Regions from separate parts of the Paenibacillus sp. Marseille-Q9583 genome, predicted to be linked through region 2. Evidence: riboswitches for the same ligand, from Rfam matches in the RefSeq annotation. Region 2 holds a riboswitch; each other region holds the start of a gene.
The links. A riboswitch is a leader RNA that binds a small molecule or an ion and turns the genes downstream of it on or off. The one in region 2 is predicted to bind cyclic di-AMP.

Region 1 (5,275 bases), on a different contig from region 2:
GCAAGCACCGACCAAAGCACCTGCTATCGCGCGTGGAAATCGCAGTTCTCTTATCACCTGATGTTTTTGTAAATCTGGATTGAAATGAAATATTGCTTCCCATACCGTAGCTAGCCTGATATCTGCCGCACCCACCGAGACCGAAAGTGCCAGTCCAAAGGCAATGGCAGCGAGTCCAATCAGTAGAATACCCATTGCAGCTGTCGGTCGGGTATGTAGAGCTTTTTGTGTATCATTTTTATTACGATGCGCGAAATCTGAGGGTGAAACCATGAGTCGTCTCCTTAATCGATAGTTACAATGGTCTATATGATAACAACAATCATTCTCATTATCGCAAAAAAAATTAGGTTGTACAATTGTAGGAGTTCTCTTTCAGTAATACAGGAATGGTTTATAAAAAAATGGTGCAGATCTAAGTATCCTAAGATACTTGATCTGCACGCCCTTCCCCACCCAAATGATCAGTCTCATTCATGGTGAATTACGACTCTTTATTTCACAAAACTTTTTAACACATCGTCAATAATTTTGCCACCAGCGTTAGCACCACTGTATAGCCAACTGCTTGTTGAGCTCATTTCATGTACATTACCAGCTTTTACAGCCGGGATTCCTTTCCAAATTGAACTGTCCAGAATCTCCGAACCCTCAGTCTTATCACTATTTACAAGGATAATATGATCTGCTGTCAGCTCAGAAAGCTTCTCTAGCGAAATTGGATTCCAAGTAGCTCTTGTACCAACAGGAATTTCTGTTACTAAGTTAGGCAGCTTTACACCAAGGTCTGTATATAATACAGCACCACTGCTGCGGGTTTCGTCTACAATATAGAAGTTCTTTTGTACCAACCATAAAATCGCCACGGACTCTTCTCCAATAGCTCCTTTAAGCTTTTCTTTCGCTGCAGCCGCCTTGTCTTCATAATCTTTAATGGCTTTCTCTGCATCAGGGGTCTTGTTCAGAATTTCACCTATCTTGAGTAGCGATTTACGCCAATCTTGATTTAGCTTATCCCCAATCACATAAGTCGGTGCAATCTTATTCAGTTGGTCATAGATACCATTCTGTACAGATGACTCCGATGGGATGAGGATAAGATCCGGAGCGAAGCTAGTTACTGCCTCGAGCGGAAGATCGTAGCTGATCGTAGGAACATCCTTCAATTCAGTGGACAGATAATCTTGAATACCATTAGTCACTGACCATTGCGCTACTGGAGTCACACCTAGAGTTACCAAAGCATCCTCCAAATAAGAACCCAGTACACGCCCAGGATTAGCTGGAATCGCTACTTCATGTCCCATTGCATCCGTTAACGTCTTAGGAGCTGTAGGAGCTTCTGTAGTTTCAGCAGTAGGTGCCGTCGTTGGCTCTGTTCCTGCGTTTGAAGCGTTACCAGGATTATTATTACCGCAAGCGGATAAGAATAGCACCATCACCATTAATCCGACCATCGTTAATTTCATGCTTCCAAATCTTTTTCTGTTAAACAAAAACATTAAATACCCTCCTAGTGTATACATCCTATGTTATTCATAGGTGTTGACTACCTCAGTCTCACTTTTAAATGATATTGATTCTCATTCTCTATGTCAACATATAAATTTTAAATTTTGTGGATTTGCAATAATTCCCTTCTTAAAAAGACAAAAAAGGCTATATTCCGAACGTTCCGGATATAGCCTCTCCTTAATGATCCATTATTTATTCAAATGATATGGGACAGTCGCAACTACAACATCTTTTGAATTCATTAGATACGAACGGATTAAAAAGCTGGTCTGATTATGAAGTACGGCTTGCCACCAATGTTTAGTTATAAACTGTGGAATCAGAATTGTGATATGATCCGTCGCTGCGGTCTTCCACTCCACTGTATCAATAAATTTCACTAACGGACGAATAATACTGCGATATCTGGAACGAAGTACAATCAGGCGTACACCCGGATTCCATTCCTCCCATCGTTGCTCCATTTTTTGAATGTCCTCTTCATCAAAGCCAACATACACGGCTACAACATTATCCGTTAGAGACTTGGCATAGCTGATGGAATGTAGTACAGCACGTGTTACACCCGCAACAGGAACAACAACTGTACTGCCCTTAATCAAAGGTTTATCTGTACTCGGGCATATACGAAGCTGATCTGCAGTGTTCAAATAGTGCTTGTGAATCCGGTGGAACACAAACATTACAGCAGGTAAGAAAATGAAAGCCATCCATACGCTTGAGAATTTAGTGATGATAAAAATAAGCGTAATCGTCAATGTAGTCAGCATACCGATGGTATTTACAACAAATCTTTTTTTCCATCCCGCTGGTTTTGTTTTAAACCAATGAACCATCATTCCTAGCTGTGACAATGTGAAAGGAATGAATACACCAACCGCATAAAGTGGAATCAAGCTTTCTGTATTTCCATGGAATGCAGCTACAAGCACAGCAGACAGAACACCTAGAAAAATAATACCGTTAGAGAAACCTAGACGGTCTCCACGAACCATAAAAGCATGTGGCATATATTTATCTTTTGCAAACATGAATGCGAGCAGCGGGAACGCTGAGTAAGCTGTATTAGCTGCCAAGAACAAAATTACTGCTGTGATACCTTGAATGAAAAAATATAAGGTTCCGCGGCCAAAGGTCGATTCAGCGATCTGAGAAACAACCGTTGCCTTTTCATCAGGCACTATGCCGTACCAATACGCCAGTAGTGTGATACCTGTAAACATAAATCCAAGTATAACCCCCATGACCATTAAGGTCTTGGCTGCGTTCTTTTCAGCAGGTGCTTTAAAGTTTGGAATGGCATTAGATACAGCCTCTACACCCGTAAGCGCTGAACAGCCAGAACTGAAGGCTTTTAATAGTAGAAACAAACTAACATTAGAAACAGCAGAGCCAATTTCAGGGACATTCGCATGCACGCCACCTGCTGCATATTTAATAACACCGGAGATAATCAACACTACAATCGACACCACAAACAAATACACTGGGATTGCGATGAATGAAGCTGATTCTGTAACTCCGCGAAGATTAATCAAAGTAAGTAAAATAATAACAGATACTGCAATAAGAACGGTGTGATTATGAAGACTTGGAAAAGCCGATGTGATCGCATCCGTCCCTGCCGACGCACTAACAGCTACGGTCAGAATGTAATCCACTAACAAAGACCCTCCTGCTAAGAGCCCTGTCGGAACACCAAGATTACTCTTGGCAACGATGTAAGCTCCGCCTCCCTGAGGATAAGCGTAAATTGTCTGCCGATAGGATAAAATCAGGATGGCCAGCAGGCCCAATACGGCTAAGGCAATTGGCAGGGAATACCAGATGGCAGTAAACCCCGCAGCCACCAGTACAATCAAAATTTGTTCCGTTCCGTAGGCTACAGACGAGAGCGCATCAGAAGACAGGACAGCCAGTGCTTTAACCTTGGATAACTTTTCATGATCGAGTTCGTTCGACTTCATCGGACGCCCGATCAATAGTCGTTTTACCTTGCTTACCATGGTGGATACAGTTCCTTTCTTTGGGAGCTGAAACGGAATTTCCGCGCGCTGTTTTCATTGGTGGATTCATAAATGCAGACACTAAAAATAGCATACGGAAATGATCCGCATGCTATGCATGGTCATTATCCCACCTTTGCTTACGAGGTTAGCTGGCGGATTCGGGCTGTGGTTTAGCCCTACGGTATAAGTCTAATCGACCCATTCCGATTCACCCCATTGGCACATATGCCAAGTTTGGTTCCCCCGTTTTCCCTTAGAAAATTCAGCGCATATTCAACTTCTCACAAGGTCTAATATTAGTCTACAAAGTGTATACAGTAAAGCGTTGAAAAAAATGAAAATAGAATGAAAAAACATCCAATAACCGCAAATATAGCGTCTTATTGGATGCTTTCTTTCATTCTCTTCAATTATCCCTCTGGGCCGTGTTTTTAATCATTTTTCACATCTTTTTCGGTCCCTCAAAGTTGAAAAATCAAAATCCTAAACTTTCCTCGTTATCTAACTCCATCACTTCTTCTTCCTTGCGTCCGTACCAAAGTAAAATGCTAATTAAAGCAAAAGCGATTAATGCAAGAAAAGGAATCGTAATGAATCCAAAAAAGTTCAAGTAATCCTTATTACAAGGAACACCAATTGTACAAGGAAGCACTTTACTTAACGCAGGAATCTTCTGCTCCGCATAATGATAGATCGAGATACTGCCACCAATCAAGCTTAGTGGAAGTACATATGGAATAATCCTTTTATCCCCTCGAAACGTCGCTATTCCCAAGAGGAATAACTGAGGATACATAAAAATTCGCTGGAACCAGCAAAGCTTACAAGGTTCATATTTCAATACTTCGCTCAAATACAAGCTACCGGCAACAGCAACTAAAGAGACGAACCAGGCCAGATACAGGCAGTTACGCTTGCAAAAAGATAGGAACTTTGTCACTTTGCCTCCACAGCTTTTGCGGCGTCATTAATTTCAGTTGAAATCGCTTCAATGTTAAATGGATCCGCAGTTATTACCCCATTAATGTAAAGAGATGGTGTAGTCGTCACACCCGCTTCACTAGCTAACTGCATACCCTTATTCAGCTCATCTGCATACGTACGATCCTTGATATCTTTACGCAGCAGTTCGTAATCGATAGCTAACTTCTCTTTCTCCGCAAGGCTTACTAAGAAATCTTCAGTCGCCCATTCATCGCTCTCATCACCTTGTTGAGCATATACAGCATCATAGAACTTCCAGAATTCATCATGATTCTGATGGTAAACAGATAATGCAGCAAGTGAAGCAGTTTCAGAGTCTGGACCAACGAAAGCCATATTTACAAAGTAGAGCGCTGCTTTTCCCTCGTTGACAAAATCTTGAACAATTTTCGGTTTAACTGAAGTTGCAAATTGGGAACACGCTGGACATTTTAAGTCTCCAAATTCAACAATTTTAACAGGTGCATCCTCTTTACCGACTCTAGGTAGCTCACTGTAATTGAATGCTACTGGTTCTCCCGAAGTGGCATTTTTTGCGGCATCTTTCGAAGCTAACATAAACAATCCAACAAAAATGATGACTACTAAAGCTATTGAACTAATAATTAAAATTCTCGTCTTCTGCTTTTGCTGCTCCTGTTCTACCCGCCGTTTCTCTTGTTTGCTAAGCTGGGGAACGCTTGTACTTTTATTAGGTTTACTCAAGGAGAGTTCCTTTCTGTCCTCTGTGGACTAATGTAGTTTTTATCATATACATTTAAAATTAT
Region 2 (5,275 bases):
TCTTTTCTTCGCGCTGGGTAATGAACCTATGATTGAGGTGGGGAGCGGCGTTATCATCTACGATAAGGACACGCACCGCATTAATATTTTAGTCGGAGAAGAGGATTTAGCCTCTGTTGTTTTGATTTAAGAAGAGGGGCCGGCGGGGCGTAATTTGCCCGTAGTTAGTAGCCCGTGTTAAAATTGGTGTAGCCGAGTTATAATCGCTGGGATTCTTGAATACATTTAATCGAAAATATTGCCTTTATCCTGGCACATCCCTTGGACCTCAGAAGCTAAGGGATGTTTTGTTTAACGAATAAGACGAGTAAAGGGACCTGCGGATTTTACTGCAATTTTTAGTAAGGGAGGAAACGAATTGTTATTTACCGAAGAAGAACTGCGTGAGCAGATCAGCAAGCTGGAAGGTTGGAAGCTGGAAGAGAATACCATGGTGCGAAAATATATGTTCAGCCAATATATGAAGGGTATTGCTTTCGTTGATGAAGTAGCCACCATTTCAGAAGCCTTTGATCACCATCCACATATTACGATTGATTATAAGACAGTGACTTTACGACTGAAATCAAATGAGGAAGACGGAATTACAGCTCTAGATATTCGAGAGGCACATGAATTTAATGAAGCCTTTGAGAAAAATCGTTAGTGTCGCCCAAACTCATAAATAAACGCCCGTGCGCAGATAGTGAACTATCTTCTGGCACGGGCGTTTTTAGTTGCTTAGGTAGTAGTTACTGTTACTTTTTCTCTGAGAGCCAGAGGGCGACGTTTGCAATCTCCTCAGGGGCTAGCTTTTCTTTAAAGGAAGGCATTTGACCTCGTCCTTTAGTGACGATACTGTAGATTTCTTCAGCATCATGCTGACCGCCTTCATTTTGAAGACTGGGTCCAACTCCACCTTGAAGCTGATCGCCGTGACAGGTGATACAGCTGGCTTTCACGGTTGCTTCGGCCTTTGCCGCATCCAATTGGACTTCCGGCATCGTCGGCTTATTCTGTTCAGCTACCTCTTCTTTACCTGGAAGTGTAAACATAAGTACTACCGCAAAGGCACAGGCGGCAAAAAACAAACCGCTCATGATCCATTTCTGCATCCCAGTTCGTCCCTTCTATGTAAGCTGCTCCCTACATTATAGCTCAAGGTGAAGCGTTATCATAGGGTTTGTGACAAAAAAATGAACGATAATGCCATCAAATCATTGAAAAATATGGAATTTTATATTATTTATCATAGACCATGCAATAAAAAGGTTTGTTTCCTGTGGGGGTTAGGCGTTCATACGTATCGGTAATTGTAAATCCACACTTTTGGTAAGTTCGGATCGCCCGCTGGTTCCAGGTCAATACCTCTAGATCAATCTCACGCTCAGGATAACGAAGCAAGGCTGTTTGCACGATTACATCCATGAATATTTTTCCTAGACCTTGACCACATAGATCAGGGCGCATACCAATCCCCAAGCGAACAACACCTTCCATTGGAAACAACTGCGCGAATCCACACAACATCCCTTGCCCATTTAATATGGAGACATATTGCTCATTCCGTAGCTGCGGGTCACCGAACTCGATTCCAAGAGCCTGCATTTGCTCCCACGGCATCCAGCCGTAAATATTATAAGGGGCAGTGTAATCCCAGTTGCAAATCTCTTCCGCGTGACTGGTCTCCATAGGCGCTACATGAAAAGTAACAGGGGGATTTATCATAAGGTCAAGAACCTCCTTTCACGGGGCGACTTAAAATGTCTTGTATTTCTAGCTTAAAATACTTATGGTCCTTATAAGGAGATCGAAGGCGTTTATGCTTGTAACTAATTATATACAAAAAGAGGCATGGTCGACTCAGAAATTTATGAAGATTATTGTTTTACAAATTCTGAGAGGGGTAAATACTAAATAAGACAAAAAACAAGCTCTTCCCCAAGAATCAACATCTTGGAAAAGAGCCTATGTACGATTTACTTATTGAACATCATCATTATCTTCTGTCTCAGAAGCAACAGAATGATAAGCATCCGTGCTCATAATTCGTTTAGCACCGATGTAGCGTTTCACGTAGTAGCTATCACTCAGGGAGCTAATCGTTACACCGCGTGAGGAAGATGCGTGTGCAAACTTGCCTTCACCGACATAAATACCGACATGGGAGACACCCTTACCACTTGTATTGAAGAATACAAGATCTCCAGATCTTAAATCATCTTGGGAGATAGCAGTACCCATTTGATACTGGGAACCTGATTGGTGTGGTAGGTTTATACCAATTTTATCAAATACATACATTGTAAATCCGGAGCAATCAAATCCATTTGTGGAGATGCCGCCGGATACGTACTTAGTTCCGATGGTCTTGTCGATCACTTTATCCATTTTGGAATCCGCGAAAGCGCTTCCTGCTCCGATGGTGAAAATAATGGAAAAGCTAAGTACTGCTGCTGCTAGCTTCTTCTTCAAAAGTTTATACCCCTTCCGGATGCCTACGAGGTTAGCTTAAGGGTTCGGTTGAAGGTCCCCTATGACCCCTCTAAAAATGGAGGTCAATTCACCCAAAGTTGGTTCCCCCGTTTTCCTAATAGTTAGGAAACTCGGCTGATACTGTTGATTAGGAATAGCTTGTAATCAATACATGACAAAACCTTTGTAAATAACAACTTAATGATTACAAAAATGTTACTAAAATCTTACTGCAGTTATTGTAACAAACAGAGTGCCGCTTGGCAATCGTTTTTAACATAATCATGCAGAAAATTTCGTTTTTTTAAAGACAAAATGCATATGTAAGCGATAATATTAAACTAATTTTTATATTTATTGAAATTTTTATCAAATAAAAGTGTTTAAAGTCCGTTCTGGAGGTGTAAAGAATATAATAAGGCAAAATAAAACCTGGATTCGATTAAGTTAATAATCAAACCCAGGTCTATATAATGTAATTGTGAGGTTATAGTTGTGGGGAAGTATTAATCGTAGGCTATAGCTTGATATGAGGAAGTACTCATTACTCTTTTAGCACCAACGTAGCGATTGGCCCAGTAGGACTGGCTAAGTGAAGTGATGGTCACGCCATATGAAGATGATGATTGTGCGAATTTTCCGTTTCCAACATAAATGCCGACATGGGATACGCCGTTGCCTAATGTGTTAAAGAAAACTAGGTCACCTGAACGTAATTTACTTTTGGCTACAGGAGTTCCGACATTATATTGAGCTTTTGAAGTACGGGGCAAAGAAAGACCCACCTTCTTGAATACATACGTAGTAAATCCAGAACAGTCAAACCCGGCAGTGCTAGTGCCTCCGGTTTTATAGGCAACTCCAATTGTCTTTGAAATAACACTGTCCATCTTAGAATCTGCAAAGGCACTTCCTCCACCAATAGAGAACGCCATCACAAGTCCTAGCGCCGCAGCGACGCATGCTTTTCTTAAATTCTTCAAAAAAATTGTACCCCTTCCAATGCCTGTGAGGTTAGCTTAAGGATTCGGTAGAAGGTTCCCCTATGATCACTGCAAAGCGAGATCAATTCACCCAAAATATGGTTCCCCCACTTCCCGGTGCAAGGAATTCGGCGTTTTATGCACCAGATAGTGACTTATCGACATGACTACGACAAATACATGAAGTTATGTAGAAATCGTTTCAAATGATTACAAACTTGTTACCAATGGAACAGGACTTATTGTAACAAAGTCTTTACGATTTTGCAAATCCTCATAATTTGTCTATAACGCGAAAGAGTCCCAGCTCCTGATTCAGGAACCGGGACTCTTATATTATGTTCTGTAATGCTTCAAATTATTGTGGAAATGCTTTACTGTGCCATAGATGATACTGAGCTGAAATTCCCCACATTTTGAAGAGTGTTGAGGGCAGTGATGAAAGTTGACGAATAAGAAGTGCTGGTAGGCCAGGACAGAAGATACCCGTTAGTCCGCACACTAGCAAAAGGATCAGGCCTGCTGCACCAAGTATGATTGAAATTCCTATTGCCGGAATCAGCGACTTCAAGCAAATGAATAAGGAGGAGAACATCCCCGTGCCGCTGGTATAACCAAACTGCATATATAGAAGGAACAGGCGCACGATAAAGATGTATATAAGCCATGCCAATACGTATGGAACTAGATGAAGTAACAAAGAGTAGTTCAGAAAGGAGGACAAGAATAGCCCGTACATTTTTGGAGCAAGCCAGTATAACGGAAGTAGAGCCAGCACCCATTCGATTAGACTGAAGATAAACACTGGAAATCCATAAAGCTTCATACCGGGAAAAAAGAACAGGCCCCGCTCTCCTTTTCGCTCCTGATGGAGTTCATGCAGTAATCCTGCCCTTATGAAGGGGGAGAGTAGCAGTCGTAAGACAACAAGCCCTAGGAACATCCATAACCAAGTACGTATCGCAGGATCTGTGTTTAAGCTGAACTGCCCTTCGACATAATAGAGTAGTCTGCCCATTCCGCTGCCACCAGCGTCTTTATCTGGATAGCGCAGTAGAATTGGAACGATAGCAGACCGGATGAAGCCGTACATAAAGTAGCCCCAGAGCAGTCGGTAGATGAAGAGCAGAATCAGAATATAAAATTGCTCCTTCATGCTTTGCCAGCCGCGGGTTATCGATGTTCTCACAATCATTCACCTCACCAGACAAGAGTTCCGAGCACAGTTTCAACTAGTTTAGTTACACTTAATGTCCAGCGGGAGAGCGTTTTGGGCTCTATTTCCGCCAGTCTGAAGTTGTTCAGATGTTTGCTTTCTAAAAGAACGGTATGCTCAGGATCAATCTCAGCAGAGAGGAGAAGCTTATCGCTTAACAATTGGAATGTAGTCTCTGCCCCTTCACCGCTCCAGACCTGCTCTGTCGCAGAGCCATCGTCGAATGTGAATCTAATGGGAACGTCAACATAATGGCTCCCTTTGTTTGTAATCTTTACAATGGATTCATAGCTCTGAGCATCGCTGTTGCCATTCTTTTTGATCGTAATCGTATCTACTGAGAAATCAGGAGCACCACCACCATAAATATAATCTTCGAAATAAGGCTGCCATGATTTTTTGGTTATCTTCTCAACGACTTTTTGAAAATCAGACGTAGTGGGGTGCTGGAAACGGAATTTACGTGCGTAAGTGGACATGATGCTGTTCATTGCCTTAGTGCCAACTTGCCGTTCAATATCCTTAAGTACTAGCTTTCCGCGAATATACACATTCCGGCTATAGGATTCTGTCCCGGCATATCTCCATGTCTCTAAATTTAGCGGCTCTGATTTGGTCACCA
Region 3 (5,275 bases), on a different contig from region 2:
AGTTTCATGATTAATCCGCTGGAGGATTTATTCCGTGGTGAGGTGACAGTGAAGCAATATTTAATGCTAGATGAAGCACTGGTACAGACGGCTTTTATGCAATGGACGCTTGAGAAAGATGAGCTACTAAGCGACTTGTGTACCCGTTTTATTCATCGTAAACTGTATAAATATGTTGAGGTGGAGAATCTCGATACAGATATGATTACTGAAATTCGCAGCAGTTTTGAGGCAGCGGGACTTCACCCAGAATATGATTTAGAGATTGATTTTCCAACAGATCTACCCTATGATGTGTTCCGTCCGGGAGAAGCTTTTGACAATAAACAAATTCTGCTGCTTGATCGGCATGATCATCTGCGGGAAATTTCAGAGGTGTCGGATATTGTGCGTTCTATTAGCGGCATTCACCGTGGCAGATATCATCTTTATTTTCCTCAGGATAAGTTGAGAAATGCGCTTACGCGATTGCCTGCTTCTATTGCAGAGATTTTTGCAAAATAATACAAGAAAATATGGGATTTTTGACAAGAAGAGTAGAAATATAAGATATAACGGATAGCGTGAAACTTATATTGTCATACATTTAAAAAAGAACAAGGAGTGAGGGTTAAAATGTTTCTGTTTGACACACATACGCATCTGGATGCACCTCAATTCGACGAGGATCGGGAAGAAGTTATCGCTCGTGCTGTAGAAGCAGGAGTTAGCAAGATGATTAATATCGGATTTAATCGGGAGACGATTCCCTCAACGATGAAGCTGGCGGAATCTTATGATTATATTTATGCGGCAGTGGGTTGGCATCCTCAGGATGCGATTGATATGAAAGAAGGAGATCTCGAGTGGATCGCTTCTCTATGCAGTCATAAAAAAGTAGTGGCTATTGGTGAAATCGGACTGGATTATTACTGGGATACTTCCCCCAAGGATGTGCAACATGAAGTTTTTCGCAAGCAAATTGGACTAGCCCGTGAACTAAATATGCCGATTTGTATTCATGATCGTGATGCCCATGAGGATGTTGTACGGATTTTACGGGAGGAAAAAGCAAATGAGGTTGGAGGCGTGATGCACTCGTTCTCAGGAAGCTGGGAAACAGCTAAAATGTGCTTGAATCTTGGTTTTCATTTATCCTTTGGAGGACCCATTACGTTCAAAAATGCAAGAGTGCCAAAAGAAGTGCTTGCGCAGACCCCACTAGACCGATTATTGATCGAAACCGATGCTCCATATTTGACTCCACACCCCTTCCGCGGGAAGCGAAATGAGAGCGCTCATGTGAAGCTTGTAGCAGAGGCAGCAGCTGAAATTAAAGGGTTGACATGGGAAGAATTGGCTAAAATAACGTATGCGAACGCACTGGAACGATTTGGGATTGAGTGAAAACGGGAGCAAAACAGGCGAAAAATAGAGAACGGCCGATATATTAAACTTTTTTAATATAAAAACGGCTGAATATTACAATATTTTAACCATATTTTTGCGTAAACGTGGTTGAATCGTCCTTTACAACATGCATCAAAACAGGATATCATCTTTTCAGTGATGTGAGCTGTGTTATAGTGACAGCCATTGATTCATGGATCGTCTCGCTGAGTCTCCGTATGGAGAACGGGGGAACCAATATTGACCTGCCGCATGCCTGTATTTTAAATACGGTTTAGACGTGCCGTAGGACAGTATTTGATTTCTTCACGTGGTCTTTGGGGTGAATTTAAGGGCAACCGCCATGAGCGGGTGACCTGAAATAGGGCGTCTCTCTTTCGTCCGAACCCGACAGCTAACCCCGTAAGCGCAAGTAAGAGAGGCAACCTCGTGCACAAGCATTCTCTATTCTGATATTGGAGAAGCCACGAAAGAGTCCTCAGTTGAACTCTTTTTAGGCTTTTTTATTTTTGAATAAATAGAATGTTGCCCACATACTGTTATATAACAGGGGTGGGAGTAGCTGTGCCGAGCAGGCGATCCATGAGCAGGAGACGCTAAGTTATTACGTGCGTGTCCTGTGACAATCTCAAATAGTTTCGTCAAAGGAATTCAGTCCTCATGATATACAATTGACGACGGGGCTATGTAAGGAGGATGGAGAGAATGGGCGTATTCCAACCAGAAGTATCCCATGATTCGCAGTCATCCAGCAGGTCTTTCGCATTACGGTGGGAGCAAGTGAATACTCGCGTACTTTTACTTGCAGGCGTGATTTCAGTCGCTATCGCGCTACTTATTCTGCTGTACGTACACGGTCAAAGCAACAAACAATTATTTTTAGTAATAGACGGGCAAACACAGACGCTTGAAACGCGGGAAGCGCTTCTTGGTGATGTGTTGGAGAAAGAGCAAATTTCGCTGCAGCCGCATGATGAACTATCTTTAGGACTGAGTGATGAAATAAAAGACGGTGACCGTGTCGTTATCAATCGTGCGCAGAAAATTAGTCTTACTGCGGATGGAGCAACAAAAACGTTATATACCACCGAAGACACAATTGGTAAAGCAATTGAGAAAATGGGCATTACCCTAGAAGGTCATGATAAGATTTTCCCTTCGTTAGACACCACCATTTCTGCAAACATGGAGGTTAAGATTGTTCGCATCAACAAACAGACCGTACAGCGAACAACTAACTTACCCTTCAGAGTCATCAAGACAGCAGACCCCTCCCTTACTGTGGGAACAGTTAGAGTGGCACAGGCAGGCAAACCAGGCGTCATGATTCAGCATATTGAAAAGATCTACCAAGACGGAGAACTGGCCTCTATGCGCATGATTGGTAAGGAAGTACAAACGGTAACGAAAGATAAGATTATTGCCGTTGGTACCAAAGCACTTCCTAAGCCGGCTGTAGCTAAGACTACAACAACTTCCAAATCAAACACCACTTCAAAAACGGCTAAGGTTAGCGCCAAGACTAATAACGTCACTAGCAAGGCTGGCGTAGACTTTGAGTACAAGAAGATGATTAAGAACGTCTCCATGACAGCTTATTCATCAGAAGAGCCAGGTATTGGTACCAAAACTGCCTCCGGAACACGCGTAACGGAAGGTCGTACAATTGCGGTAGACCCGAATGTAATCCCTATTGGCTGGTGGGTATATATCGAGGGGCTTGGATTCCGCCGAGCAGAAGATACTGGCGGTGCCATTAAAGGCAATAAAGTAGATGTCTATTACGATTCACTGAGCCATGTCCGTAATTTCGGTCGTAAATCACGTACCATTTATGTGATTGGACCTGTGAAGCCGGAGTTAAACTAGGCTGAAGCTTTTGCAAATTATTCTTCGATAAGCTATAGTGATGATAACCGTTAAGGAACGCCAGATGATCATTTCGTTGATCGCAGAGCAACCGCTCATCACTTATACATTCTTTAACCAAAAGAAGAGGAGCGAAACCTCTTCTTTTTTGCTTTTTTTGGAAGGAGTCAAGAGAAATGATTAAGGAATTAATTGTCGTTGAAGGTAAGAGTGATACCGTCGCTGTTAAACGCGCTGTAGAAGCAGATACGATCGAAACAGGGGGATCGGCTGTAGACCGGACCGTAATTGCGAAGATCGCGCTTGCTATGGAGCGCAGAGGAGTGATTATCCTTACTGACCCGGATCACGCGGGTGAACGAATTCGTAAGATTGTGTCCGCAAAGGTGCCGGGCTGCAAGCATGCCTTCATTCCGGAGAAGGACGCAACCCGCAAGGGAGATATCGGTGTGGAGAACGCTTCTCCAGAGGCGATTCGTCATGCGCTGCGGAATGTACATACCTCTTTTGAAGGTGCACCTGCTTTAATCGGACTTGATGATCTAATGGCCGCTGGAATGCTTGTACACCCTCGGGCAGCTGAAAGACGTATGGCACTTGGTAATTTGCTTGGAATTGGATATTGTAATGGCAAGCAGCTGTACAAGCGGCTGGCGATGTTTGGAATTACGCGGGAGGAATTTGCCGGAGCTCTCGCCCAAATTGATCAGGGGGGCATTACTTCATGAGTGGTAGAGAGGAAATTTCGACTCCAAAACGGACGAAAGAAATTATTCAACGTTATGGATTCAAGTTCAAGAAGAGCTTAGGACAGAATTTTTTGATTGATCAAAATATATTGGACAAGATTGTAGACGCTGCTGGGCTAGATAGCCAATCAGGGGCATTGGAAATCGGTCCTGGGATTGGTGCCTTGACGGAGCGTTTGGCGCTAACCGCTGGTGCGGTGACCGCTGTGGAGATCGACCGTAGGCTGATTCCTATTTTAAGGGACGTACTTTCCCCTTATCCGCATGTTAAGGTTCGTAATGATGATGTTCTGAATGTAAATCTGCAGGAGCTGTTCAAAGAAGATTTTGCATCCGTGAACAAGGTAAGCGTAGTTGCCAATCTGCCGTATTATGTAACTACTCCGATTCTGATGAAGCTGCTCGAAGAGAAGCTTCCGCTTGATAACATCGTTGTAATGATTCAGAAAGAGGTTGCGGAGCGTATGGCTGCTTCTCCGGGAGGAAAGGAATACGGGAGCCTTAGCATTGCCGTGCAGTACTACAGCGAGCCTGAGCTCGTCTGCATTGTGCCGCGTACGGTGTTCATTCCTCAACCTAATGTGGAGTCCGCTGTAATCCGTCTAAAGGTAAGAGAGCGTCCACCGGTAGAAGTTGAGAGTGAGAAGCACTTCTTTGAGGTCGTCCAAGCTTCTTTCACACAGCGTCGCAAGACGATTGCTAACAATCTCAAGGCTCGTTACTTCCCTGAAGAGGGACGTGAGCGTCTAGAGGCTTTACTCGCAGAAGCTGGTATTGAACCAACCCGTCGTGGAGAAACGTTAAGTCTAGAAGAATACGCCCGATTGAGCGGTGTTCTGTTGGCTGCTGGAATTGAATAAGCTAAAAACATAGCTAGTTATGAACCAACTGAGGACTTTGCCCATACGATGGGGTAGAGGTGGTGGTTGTAATGAATTTAGGAGACTTGGTCGTTCGTAAATCTTATGGCGGAGATTTGACTTTTCGTGTAGATCATATTGTGCAGGACAGAGCCGTCATTAAAGGCACAGATTTCCGTCTGTTGGCGGATTCTCCTCTGAATGACTTGGTTCAAGTGCCTCCTACCCGAATTACGGAACGAGGACAGCAGGCACAGATTAAAGCGAATCAATCACTGACGCAGCTGCGGAAAGACCGACAGGAGCAAAGTCAGCGGAGCGGGAGCGCTCTATCAGAAGGAGCATGGGCTCCATCGCCCAAGGAAGCTGCTTATTTTGAAGTACCGGGGAAAGTACTGCATCTGGATG

Region 1: it holds a riboswitch for cyclic di-AMP, as region 2 does, so the genes downstream of both, ACWNM1_RS26155 (APC family permease) here and ACWNM1_RS23145 (C40 family peptidase) in region 2, are expected to answer to the same signal.
Region 3: it holds a riboswitch for cyclic di-AMP, as region 2 does, so the genes downstream of both, ACWNM1_RS17445 (ubiquitin-like domain-containing protein) here and ACWNM1_RS23145 (C40 family peptidase) in region 2, are expected to answer to the same signal.

What each region holds. Positions count from the first base shown of each region.
Region 1 covers NZ_CDRJTB010000079.1:1,556-6,830, reverse strand. Annotated here, with positions in the region: gene ACWNM1_RS26165 (FecCD family ABC transporter permease) at 1-273, opposite strand, end outside; gene ACWNM1_RS26160 (ABC transporter substrate-binding protein) at 495-1,502, opposite strand; gene ACWNM1_RS26155 (APC family permease) at 1,704-3,521, opposite strand; cyclic di-AMP (ydaO/yuaA leader) riboswitch at 3,644-3,802, opposite strand; gene ACWNM1_RS26150 (disulfide oxidoreductase) at 4,000-4,464, opposite strand; gene ACWNM1_RS26145 (DsbA family protein) at 4,461-5,213, opposite strand.
Region 2 covers NZ_CDRJTB010000061.1:23,531-28,805, reverse strand. Annotated here, with positions in the region: gene ACWNM1_RS23170 (hypothetical protein) at 1-130, shown strand, start outside; gene ACWNM1_RS23165 (4a-hydroxytetrahydrobiopterin dehydratase) at 359-646, shown strand; gene ACWNM1_RS23160 (c-type cytochrome) at 738-1,094, opposite strand; gene ACWNM1_RS23155 (GNAT family N-acetyltransferase) at 1,222-1,707, opposite strand; gene ACWNM1_RS23150 (C40 family peptidase) at 1,963-2,454, opposite strand; cyclic di-AMP (ydaO/yuaA leader) riboswitch at 2,460-2,601, opposite strand; gene ACWNM1_RS23145 (C40 family peptidase) at 2,961-3,389, opposite strand; cyclic di-AMP (ydaO/yuaA leader) riboswitch at 3,443-3,581, opposite strand; gene ACWNM1_RS23140 (hypothetical protein) at 3,796-4,626, opposite strand; gene ACWNM1_RS23135 (M1 family metallopeptidase) at 4,638-5,275, opposite strand, start outside.
Region 3 covers NZ_CDRJTB010000037.1:10,852-16,126, forward strand. Annotated here, with positions in the region: gene ACWNM1_RS17435 (HD domain-containing protein) at 1-504, shown strand, start outside; gene ACWNM1_RS17440 (TatD family hydrolase) at 616-1,386, shown strand; cyclic di-AMP (ydaO/yuaA leader) riboswitch at 1,584-1,813, shown strand; gene ACWNM1_RS17445 (ubiquitin-like domain-containing protein) at 2,095-3,258, shown strand; gene rnmV (ribonuclease M5) at 3,435-3,986, shown strand; gene rsmA (16S rRNA (adenine(1518)-N(6)/adenine(1519)-N(6))-dimethyltransferase RsmA) at 3,983-4,867, shown strand; gene yabG (sporulation peptidase YabG) at 4,939-5,275, shown strand, end outside.